DNA from 2 places in the Neobacillus oceani genome. Region 1 is predicted to be linked to the other one. Evidence: riboswitches for the same ligand, from Rfam matches in the RefSeq annotation. Region 1 holds a riboswitch; the other holds the start of a gene.
What was found. Region 1 has a riboswitch for cyclic di-GMP ahead of V1499_RS18210 (hypothetical protein). Riboswitches for the same ligand answer to the same signal wherever they lie in the genome.
Positions count from the first base shown of each region.

Region 2: it holds a riboswitch for cyclic di-GMP, as region 1 does, so the genes downstream of both, V1499_RS05140 (DUF192 domain-containing protein) here and V1499_RS18210 (hypothetical protein) in region 1, are expected to answer to the same signal.

Region 1 is NZ_CP143543.1:3,590,590-3,595,527, forward strand. It holds gene V1499_RS18205 (hypothetical protein) at 74-790, shown strand; gene V1499_RS18210 (hypothetical protein) at 885-1,862, opposite strand; cyclic di-GMP riboswitch class I at 2,018-2,101, opposite strand; gene V1499_RS18215 (PQQ-dependent sugar dehydrogenase) at 2,340-3,689, shown strand; gene V1499_RS18220 (hypothetical protein) at 4,842-4,938, opposite strand, start outside.
Region 2 is NZ_CP143543.1:1,032,803-1,037,740, forward strand. It holds gene V1499_RS05130 (DUF418 domain-containing protein) at 1-1,043, shown strand, start outside; gene V1499_RS05135 (DNA topology modulation protein) at 1,040-1,564, shown strand; cyclic di-GMP riboswitch class I at 1,664-1,750, shown strand; gene V1499_RS05140 (DUF192 domain-containing protein) at 1,851-2,183, shown strand; gene V1499_RS05145 (Flp family type IVb pilin) at 2,208-2,384, shown strand; gene V1499_RS05150 (prepilin peptidase) at 2,591-3,106, shown strand; gene V1499_RS05155 (TadE/TadG family type IV pilus assembly protein) at 3,103-3,486, shown strand; gene V1499_RS05160 (TadE/TadG family type IV pilus assembly protein) at 3,501-4,406, shown strand; gene cpaB (Flp pilus assembly protein CpaB) at 4,415-4,938, shown strand, end outside.

The sequences.
Region 1 (4,938 bases):
CGTAATCGTACGTTTAATCATAATGCCATCGGGAAGTAGACCTATGTATCAACTTTTTAGGAGGGATTATCTGATGGAACATCGTTCACAAGAAACTGCTGCAAGTAAAGCTCCAGCAGAAGCCCGATTAAAACTAGCTGCTACCGCTATGGTCAGCAATATGAAACTCCATGCAACTAAAAATGGCGGGGAAAAAGGGTCGACCTCAACAGTCGACACGGAAACCGCTAAGAAAATCATCGAACAATGGCCCGCTACGTCCAAAATGTCCGCCCAAAACACGATGGATTTTTACGGACCGCCAAACGAAGCAACTCCAAGCAAATTAATCTGGTATAAGAACGGCCCTTGGAAACGGACAATTGCCTATCGTGACGAGGTGCCTCATGATTTTCCAGAACCTCATACCGACGTGCTTGAACAATTCATCGATTATCATGTACCAGCCGAAAAAGTAGGCCTGGTAGCCCAGCTGGAAGGAAGCATTGTAATCGACCGGACAAAAGGCGAAGTTTCAGTCCACTGCGACAATGAAGGCGCCAACACATTGTCCTTAAACATGATGCATGAAATTGTTACAGGTAAACGTACGGCAGAAGAAGCGAGGGAATTTATCGCAAAGGAAATCGTTGAGTATATCATGGGACGCCCTGCCCCATATGCTGAACGATTCCAATTCGAATTGCCACAAGGCGAGCAATGGGACACCGACAAACCAGTTGTCCAAGACGTCGCTCTAGACCAAGCCCTTTCCAAAATGAAACAAACATTGGGGCTGGATAAAAACTAAGACCTATCACGGCTCCAATCGTTTTTAGACCTAATAATGCCTGCTCATTTGCGTTACGTAATCTGGAGCAGGCATTTTTCTATGATTTTTTATATTACTCCCCAACATCCCAATAAGAATCTGTACCGGTTAAATAATCGTAATCCAAGCCGCTAAACATATAATTACCGGTTGCTTTAGAGATACTGATTAACGAACTGACTCCGAACCCTTTTGTCCTCGCAATGGCTCCGTTTTGGCCATATAAGTGAATTTCAACGGAAGCCTCATATTGTATAAAAGCTCCCTTGTCCTTGAATTCAACAGACTCATCCAGGTACTTAATTTCGTAACGACTGTAATCTCCGTAGGTAATTTCATCAAAAAGAACATTGTATAATTCAGGAGGACTATCTTGATCAAAAAGAGGAGTTAGGATTTCCCATACTTCTTCCTCCGTTTTAGCCAATTCAATACTCGTTACTTTATCGAATAACCCTCTGCCAATTCTGAGCATCATCTCTTCATTAACATCTTCTAAATAAGCGAAAGTTCCTTGCTTATCTGCATCCCGATAACTGCCATCCTGCACCTGTGATTCTTCAAAAACTCTCCTTACAGACAAACCTAATGGTTTCCCCTTCACATCGGCGAATATCACTTTTATCGATTTAGGTTCACCTTCTTTTAAAATCTCAGGATCATGCAAGTAACCTTCAAATACTCCTTGTTCCGTAAGCAAATTAAATACGGGAATCATATCCTTATAGCCTAAGTAAAGATTCGTATCCGTTATTCCTTCTTGAAAACCTAATAGAGTCCTTACTTCCAGTTGGAGGATAAGCAGGTCCGGATTTGTTTGCACTTCTGCTTTTTGCACGTTAATTCCTAAACAGCAGCGGGGATGCGCGCCAACTTGAAGAGGAATCTCTGTTACTGTTGAATCCTTTTTAATAGCAGCTTTGGCAGACAATTTCTCTACTTCCTGATCTCCCTTTTTTTCACCATTGTTCGTATTTTGAACGCTATCACCGCAAGCCGCCAGCAATGAAACTATCACGATTGTTAAAAATAAAAATTTAGCCCGTTTCATCAATTATTCTCCTCGTAAGTTAAAAGTGTGCCAATCTGACGTAGTATTAGAGTGGTAGCGATCATTTTCTTTGTTAAACCAGCCCCCTTATTATTTGGGAAAAACAAAAACCCAACAATTAATAAATTGTTGGGCTGCATGAAACAGAAACAAAGAAGTGCAGCCCGACGATCATAGCCAAATGCCTTAGACTCGTAGCTTTGCGTCCCACCCTTTCAGATGGTTTGCCCAAATATTATTTTAATTATTTCATTATAGTCTATTTTACCTATGATTAATAGGATTTTTTTACTATGTTTCTATTAATTTCTATGTGCTAATTACCCTCTTCCCCCGACTTGCCTTTTTGGGTACTAACGCTCAAACCCTGCCCATATTCTTAATATAAGGAAAGGATATGAAAGGAGGTAACCTTCTTTGGCTAAAATTAGGGTTCGATTGCAGCCGATTGTACGGAATATCAATTTACCAACTGTAATGAAAACAGCGTCCCTTCCGAGGGAATCCGTTGAACGATTATTCATCGCCACCCAGGTAGGGGAGATTTTTTACATAGGAGACGATGGGTTAAGGACGTTTTTGGACATTCGCACCCGGATTATTAAGCTGGGCCATGCGGGTGGCGGATATGACGAACGGGGGGTGGTGGGGCTCGCGTTTCATCCTCAATTTCACACGAATGGCCTCTTTTATCTTCATTATTCAGCAGCTGGAACACAAGGACCCGGCGCGCTTACTCAGGAATTTCAGCCCGACCCTTGTAACCCAGGAACGTTAAACCTAAGATGGACAAACAGGGAAACGCGTTTTGACCATATCGATACTGTTGAAGAATGGATGTTGCCATCGAATGGCCTGCCCCAAAAACGACGGACATTACTGAACATACGGAGGCCTTTTTTTAATCATAATGGCGTCAACAGCCTGAACTTTTCACCTGAAACAGGCAAGCTGGTTTTAACAACAGGTGATGGCGGTTCAGGCTATGATCCATTTAATCTCGCCCAGGACGACATGGAAATCGCCGGTAAAATCATTGAAATCGATGTAAGCAAAAACACGCTGATCACCAACCCTCCCGTCGTTACGCGTTTCAACGAACTTCCCCGCCCAATCCAGGAAACACTTACCGTGATCGCCAAAGGGGTTCGGAATATACCGGGCATTTCATATCAGCGGACCCGGCAGCAGTTTATTAAATATGCGGGAAATGTCGGACAGGATTTCGCGGAGTCCATCTTTTCATTCATTCAATATCAGCCAATCCCGGTAACCCGGCTTGTTGAGGCCGCCCAAACAAACGCAGAAATTGGCCAAAACAGGTTGATTAACTTTGGCTGGCGCGGATGGGAAGGCGCGTTCCCCACACCGGCCATAAGGAGTTGCCCCGGAAATCCGACTTCAGCTTCTCATTCATTTGCCTATTACAACGATACAGTAAAAACATCCGAGACGCGCATCCCGCCTTTGCTCACTTATCTCCACAGGGATACCCGGCCTGGTAGGTTCGCGGGTACAGCGCTTACCGGGGTGCAGGCCTACTCGGGGACGACAATCCCCGCCTTAACCGGCCGCGTCGTCTTCATCGACCTCGCCCGCAAGGAATCCGCCCCTGTTCGAGGCGTTTTAGCGTATTCCAGCGCAAGAACCGACGGTAAACTGAATGACTATACTGTCATTGAAACTGATAATCCTTTTGGCCCCCAATCCGCCTACTATGTCAGCCTCGGAACCAACCAAAACCAAACTCGGCTCTATCTAGGGGCTTATGGCTCGATGAGAGTAACCGATTTTAACCAAGGTACTGTTTTTGAAATTTCACCTTAATTTTTTTGAAAAATTGGCCCATACACAAGGCCATCTATTTCTACAGTTAGCCAGCAAATACCCAACATCCACCGTCCCCCTCCACGCACCAAGTCACGCAAACACGAATCAAAAAGAAACGCCCCCGGCAGAACCGCAACAGCGGCGATAATGGGGGCGTTTATGATTTTTAGGTTTGTTTTTTTATATTACAGTACTTTTCCAATCCCTCATAAATTGTTCCTAACTTACCCCAAAATGGATTGCATGGCGGAATATAGATCTTTGGACTTCAATTCCTTACTTAAAATTTAAAAGCTTGTGAAGGAAAATGATGATTTCTTAAAAATAACCCCACCAATGGAGTAAATGTCCAAGCCATTTATTTTCAGCTGCATTTTCTATTAATAAGAGAGGTGGTGAAAAGAATGTCGGACAGAAGTTTTGCGCAACATGCCTATAGTCTTATAGGACAAGATGTCGAAGTTATTACAACGGCAGGCACTTTTCGAGGCACCCTTGTATCTGCTGGCAGTGATTCTCTTGTATTACAAACACGATTTAGAGGCCGAATAGTACGAAGGATAATTCGATTTGCCTTGATAGTCTCGCTTTTCAGGTTATTCTTTTGAGGCGTATTTTAACTACGATCAGCAAACCAGTTTTGAAGCACAAAATTCCAATCAGAGACTTAAAGTAACCACTCAAATCGCATCCTAGCTAACAAGCTATTCAGCAGAAGATAAAGTATAGAAAAACGCTCAATCTCTGAGCGTTTTTTATTAAAATCATTCCCGATTCTCCACTTTACCGATATGGTAAATCTTTTTACTAATACCCCAGAAAATCTGTTTTTTAGGAAATAACCATATAGAGATCAATTTGAGGATTTTACTTGGAACAGGATGCTAGATTAAAGGAGATTAAAATAGGTATATAAGGAAATTCAATCGTTGTCCGCCCCGGAGGCATCGTAGGTTCCGATATTAAAGTCTGGCGAGACTTATCCAACAATGCCGACGAGACCAAACTGGACCAAGACATCCAAGAAGCACTGCAATTTGTAAAAAAAGAATTTTTAAAATAGTTTAAAAGACGACACCCGCATCTCTGTTTGAACAGTTGGCGGGTGTCGTCTTTTCATTTCAATTGTACCTCTGCTTCAGGCACTTACTATATAACCCCTTGAATTCGCAAAATAATTTCTGCAATTATCGCAGATCCAAGATAGCTGCCTACTAGGACACACATGCCTACTATGATGGTTTTC
Region 2 (4,938 bases), 2.0 Mb from region 1:
GGGGAAAAGGTATCGACCGGATTGCCTACATGTTTATTGACGTATTTGCCCAGGCGAGCTTTTACCCATTGTTCTCCATGCTTTTCGGGTATGGGCTTATGCTCATGAGGGAACGAGCTATTGGGCGCGGGGCCAATTTCACAGTGTTCGCCGCGAGAAGGCTGGCCTTTCTTCTTGCTGTGGGAATGGTTCACGCATTCCTTATTTGGCCGGGGGATATTTTGATTACATATGCGTGCGTCGGCTTGCTCCTGTTGTTTTTCCTGCGGTTTAGTGGGAAGGCTCTTCTTATATTAGCCCTGGCCATGTATACCATTCCAAACTTGCTTCTCGGCCTTCTTCTGTTACTGGCTGACGTGGCAGGGCCGATTGTAAACCTTTGGGAAACGTACAAAGCTGACGCGCAGCACGCACTTGCTGTATATGGAAATGGTTCGTTTCGGGAAATCACTGAAATGAGGATATCCGAATGGAACTTTCTCAACAGCCCTGAGACTATCCCAATCACATTATTCTCCATATTGCCACTCTTTTTGTTTGGAGCGGCGGTTGCGAAGCTTAGATGGCTTGAAGAGTCTGTGAGGCATTTAAAGAAATTCAAGGTAGCCGCATTTGGGTTGCTTCTGCCTGCGATGGCACTGAAAACGTTGCCGTATTATGGGTGGGAAGGCTACAGCGTGGAATTTTTCCAGGACTTTTTTGGAGGTCCGCTTCTGGCTCTATCCTATGCGGGGATGATTGTCTTGGGAGCCGGAAAATTCGAGGCCGTATCTGGCAGCCTAGCCTATGTTGGAAGAATGTCGATGACCAATTATTTGTTTCAGTCTATTTTGTCGACATTTATTTTTTATGGATATGGCCTTGGCCTTTATGGTAAGGTTTCGGCCGCACAAGGGACCCTTCTCGTTTTCGCCGTTTTCTTTCTTCAAATCGCTGTCAGTAGCATGTGGATGAAAAAATATCGGTACGGCCCGGTGGAATGGATGTGGCGGAGTTTCACGTATTTCAAGCTCCAAAAATTACGGAGGAGGGGGAATGCGTGAAAAAAATCGCTATAATTGGGAGCGGAGGGGCCGGAAAAAGTACGCTTGCCAAGGTGCTTGGCAAAAGGCTTGGTTTGAAGGTATACCATTTGGACGCCCTTTTTTGGAAGCCGGGCTGGGTTCCGATGGACCGGACCGCATTTATTCGCTTGCAAAATGGCATCATGAATGAAGAAACATGGATCATCGATGGAAACTTCGGCTCCACGATGGATGCCAGGCTGGAAAAAGCGGATACGGTCATATTCCTCCATTATTCAACAATCCGCTGTTTAGTTGGGATAGTGAAAAGAAGGATTCAGTACCAAGGAAAAACAAGGCCGGATATGGGGGAAGGCTGCCAGGAAAAACTCGATTGGAAATTTATCTCCTGGGTAGCCGGATATAACCGGAAAAAGGCTCCGTCCATCCTTGATAAGCTTCATAAATTCCGTGATAAACAAATTTATATATTTACCCGTCCTTCGGAGGTGAAAACCTTTTTAAGAGGGTTAAACGAAAAAATAATACAAAAGTACTAGGTTATTTTTGTGAAAATAGTCTATTGGTACTATATCCAACCAAATATAAACATTTTATGATGTGAGTAAGAGAACAGTCGACAAGATATGCGCGCTGTATCTCGATAAAGGCAAAGCTGATGAAAATCAGTGACGCAAAGCTACAGGGGCTAAGGCACGTTTGTGCTATGCCAGCCAGTTACCGAAAGATCAGGGTGCATCATAGGTGTGTTTATTTACCAATGACCCCCCTTTCGGTAAAGGCGGGGTCATTTTATATTTCAGGAGGTGACGAAGGTTGAAGGTCGTGAATCTGTCGAAAGGGACGGAAATTGCAGATACGGTAGACAGCGCCGACAGTTTTTTCAAAAGGTTGAAGGGCCTGATGTTTACAAAGAATCTGCCCGCGGGTCACGGCCTGCTCATACAACCCTGCCAATCCATCCACACATTCTTCATGAACTATCCAATCGATGTTGTGTATTTGGACGGAAACAACATCGTCGTGGGCATTGACGAAAAGATGGCGCCCGCAAAGATTGGAAAGGTCCGCCGGAAAGCCCGCTTAGTACTAGAATTGCCGGCGGGTACCATTCAGAATACGGACTTGAAAGTGGGACATTGTTTATCTATCAAATAATAATATTAAAGGAGCTAATCAAACATGATGAATAAAATGAAAGCATTGCTGACTGAAGAACAAGGACAAGGCATGACAGAGTACGGTTTGGTTTTGGGCGTTATTGCGATTGGGGTAGTAGCTATTCTTATCGGATTTAAAGAGAAAATTATAGCAATATTTACAGGGGTAGCAACTGAGGTTGAAAAAGTAACTCCATAATTTTTCCAAAAACCATATAATATAAAATTCATTTTTATTCAAATGGTTAGAATCAACCGTAAGGTATAAAAGGGCACTAAAACCTTTTGTTCAATTTATATAATTTTAAATGAGTATTTTGTAATGTAGTAGGAAAGCCTTGCGTTCAGGAGTCAACGTGGGGCTTTTTTTCAATAAAAGATTTACCCGGAAATGAGGTTACTGGAATGATAAACGCCATTTTACTGTTTCTGCTGCTTGCCATTTGCACGGTGACGGATGTGAGGGAGCGGAAAATCTATAACAAGGTCCTGCTGCCTTTCCTGATTGTGTCACTAGCCGTAAATGGAGTGGCAGGCGGGCTTGAAGGATTAACGAACTCCATTCTTGGGCTCCTTACCGGTTTCGGCATCCTTTTAATTCCTTACTTGCTGGGAGGAATGGGAGCGGGCGACGTGAAACTCCTCGCCGTGATCGGGGCCTTGATGGGAGCGAAATTCGTCGCGCTCTCGGCTATTTATATGGCGCTCGCGGGCGGGGTTTTCGCTCTTTTCCTTATCATTTTCCGCAAGAGCGCGAAACAATTATTAAAAGGGGTTTTTTATTCGCTAGGTGGATTGATGAATGGGTTGAAGATTCCCCTCATGTACGATAAAGATGCGATGAAACAGACATATCCTTATGGAGTTGCAATCGCGGTTGGCGCCGCCATTCAATTTTTCCGCGCCGGGATGATTTTATGAGGAAGAATGAATCCGGCCAATCATTGGTGGAGACAGCCCTTGTCCTTCCCCTTTTATTGTTGTTGGTCGTCGGGATCATTGACTTTGGCAGAGTAACATACTCTTATGCCCACCTCCACATGGCCGCCCAGGAAACAGTCCGCAAAGGGGGGCTGGGGAGGTCGGATGCAGAAATAGCATCCTTCGCGAAAAATTATGTCCGCCTTGGGGATTCGAGTAACCTAATCGTTGAAATCACTCCACCCGGCTCAATACGAAAATCCGGTGATTATGTGAAGGTGAAATTGAAATATCCAATTAAATTGTATACCCCGTTTTTATCAAGCCTCTTTCCTTCCCCGCTTTATGCGCAGACTGATTCTACAATCCGAGTTGAGTGAAGGAGGGACGGAGCATGAAGAGTTTTTTAAAAGAAGAAAAAGGAGTCGCTCTTATTTACGTCGCGATAACAATGGTTGCGCTGCTTTGCATCACGGGGCTCGCCATTGACGGCGGAATGCTGTATATGACGAAAAGCAAGCTTCAAAAGGCCGCGAACGCTGCAGTGCTCTCCGGTGCCCAGGAGCTAACCAATTCGGAGGAACAAGTCAATAAAGTGGTGAATCGGATTCTCGCCGACCATGGGGAAACTGGTTCGAAGAAAAGCCTGGACATCGACATAGACAAAAAGGTAAGAGTGGGCCTTGTAAAAAAGGTTAAGCCGGCATTCATGGGATTGTTCGGATTTGAAACAGTCAATGTCAGGGCAGCCGCCGCTGCATCGCTGGCACCAATGGGCAGGGCAAAGGGAATCGCGCCTCTTGGGGTTCATGAGGATACTCCGCTTAATTTTGGCACGGTTGTAAAGTTAAAAACGGATTCTTCTGGTTCGGTCAGCGGGGTTTTCGGCGTCCTGGGCCTTAATGGACCGGGTGCAAAGACGTATGAAGAAAATCTCCGCCACGGATATCAGCAGGAAATCAAGATTGGGGAAATCATCCCAACCGAAACCGGTAACATTGCCGGTAAGACGAGGACGGTTGTCCAGGAATTGATAAATGGATGCACCTCTGCTATCGGGGATTTATCTGACCGGGATTGCTCCCGGGTTATCCTGATTCCCGTTTATAAGCCATATCAATTCGATTCAAACCAGTTAAAAAATATCCAAGTAACTGGGTTTGCCTATTTTTATATTACCGAACCTATGAAAAACAACGATACATCAATAACCGGAATGTTCATTAAATGGCCGGGAACGGGCTTTTATGAAGAAGGAAGCCTGGACCGGGGCGCCTATGCCATCCGGTTGACAGAGTAGGTGGGAAAATGCGTTCGAAAATGGTATTAGTGCTGGCCCTCGCCATGGGGATGATTACGACAGTATTGTTTTACCAATACATGGCGAAGTTCGATAAAAAGGAAACGACTTCCGCGCCGATGGCGGAAATCGTCGTTGCGAAAGAAAGAATCGATAAGAACGAAAAGATTACAGCAGAGAAACTTGAGGTCATCCAGGTTTCTGAAGACAGGGCCTTGCCGCAGGCGGTGCCTTCCATTTCGCAGGCGGAGGGAAAGCTTGCTGACGCGATGATTGAAAAGGGAGAACCGATTCTTTCCCACAGGCTCGTTTCCCAAACAGAAGAAACCGTTTATGTCTCACGTAAGGTGAAAGAAGGATACCGGGCTGTTTCGGTTTCCTTGAACCTGCCACAGTCCGTCACCAATTTAATCGAACCTGAAGATGACGTCGACGTGATTTTCGCGAAAGAAGATAAAAAGGCAGAAGACGTACCCGATTTCAGGACGAATATTTTGCTGGAAAAAGCAAGGGTATTGGCTGTTGGCAGGAA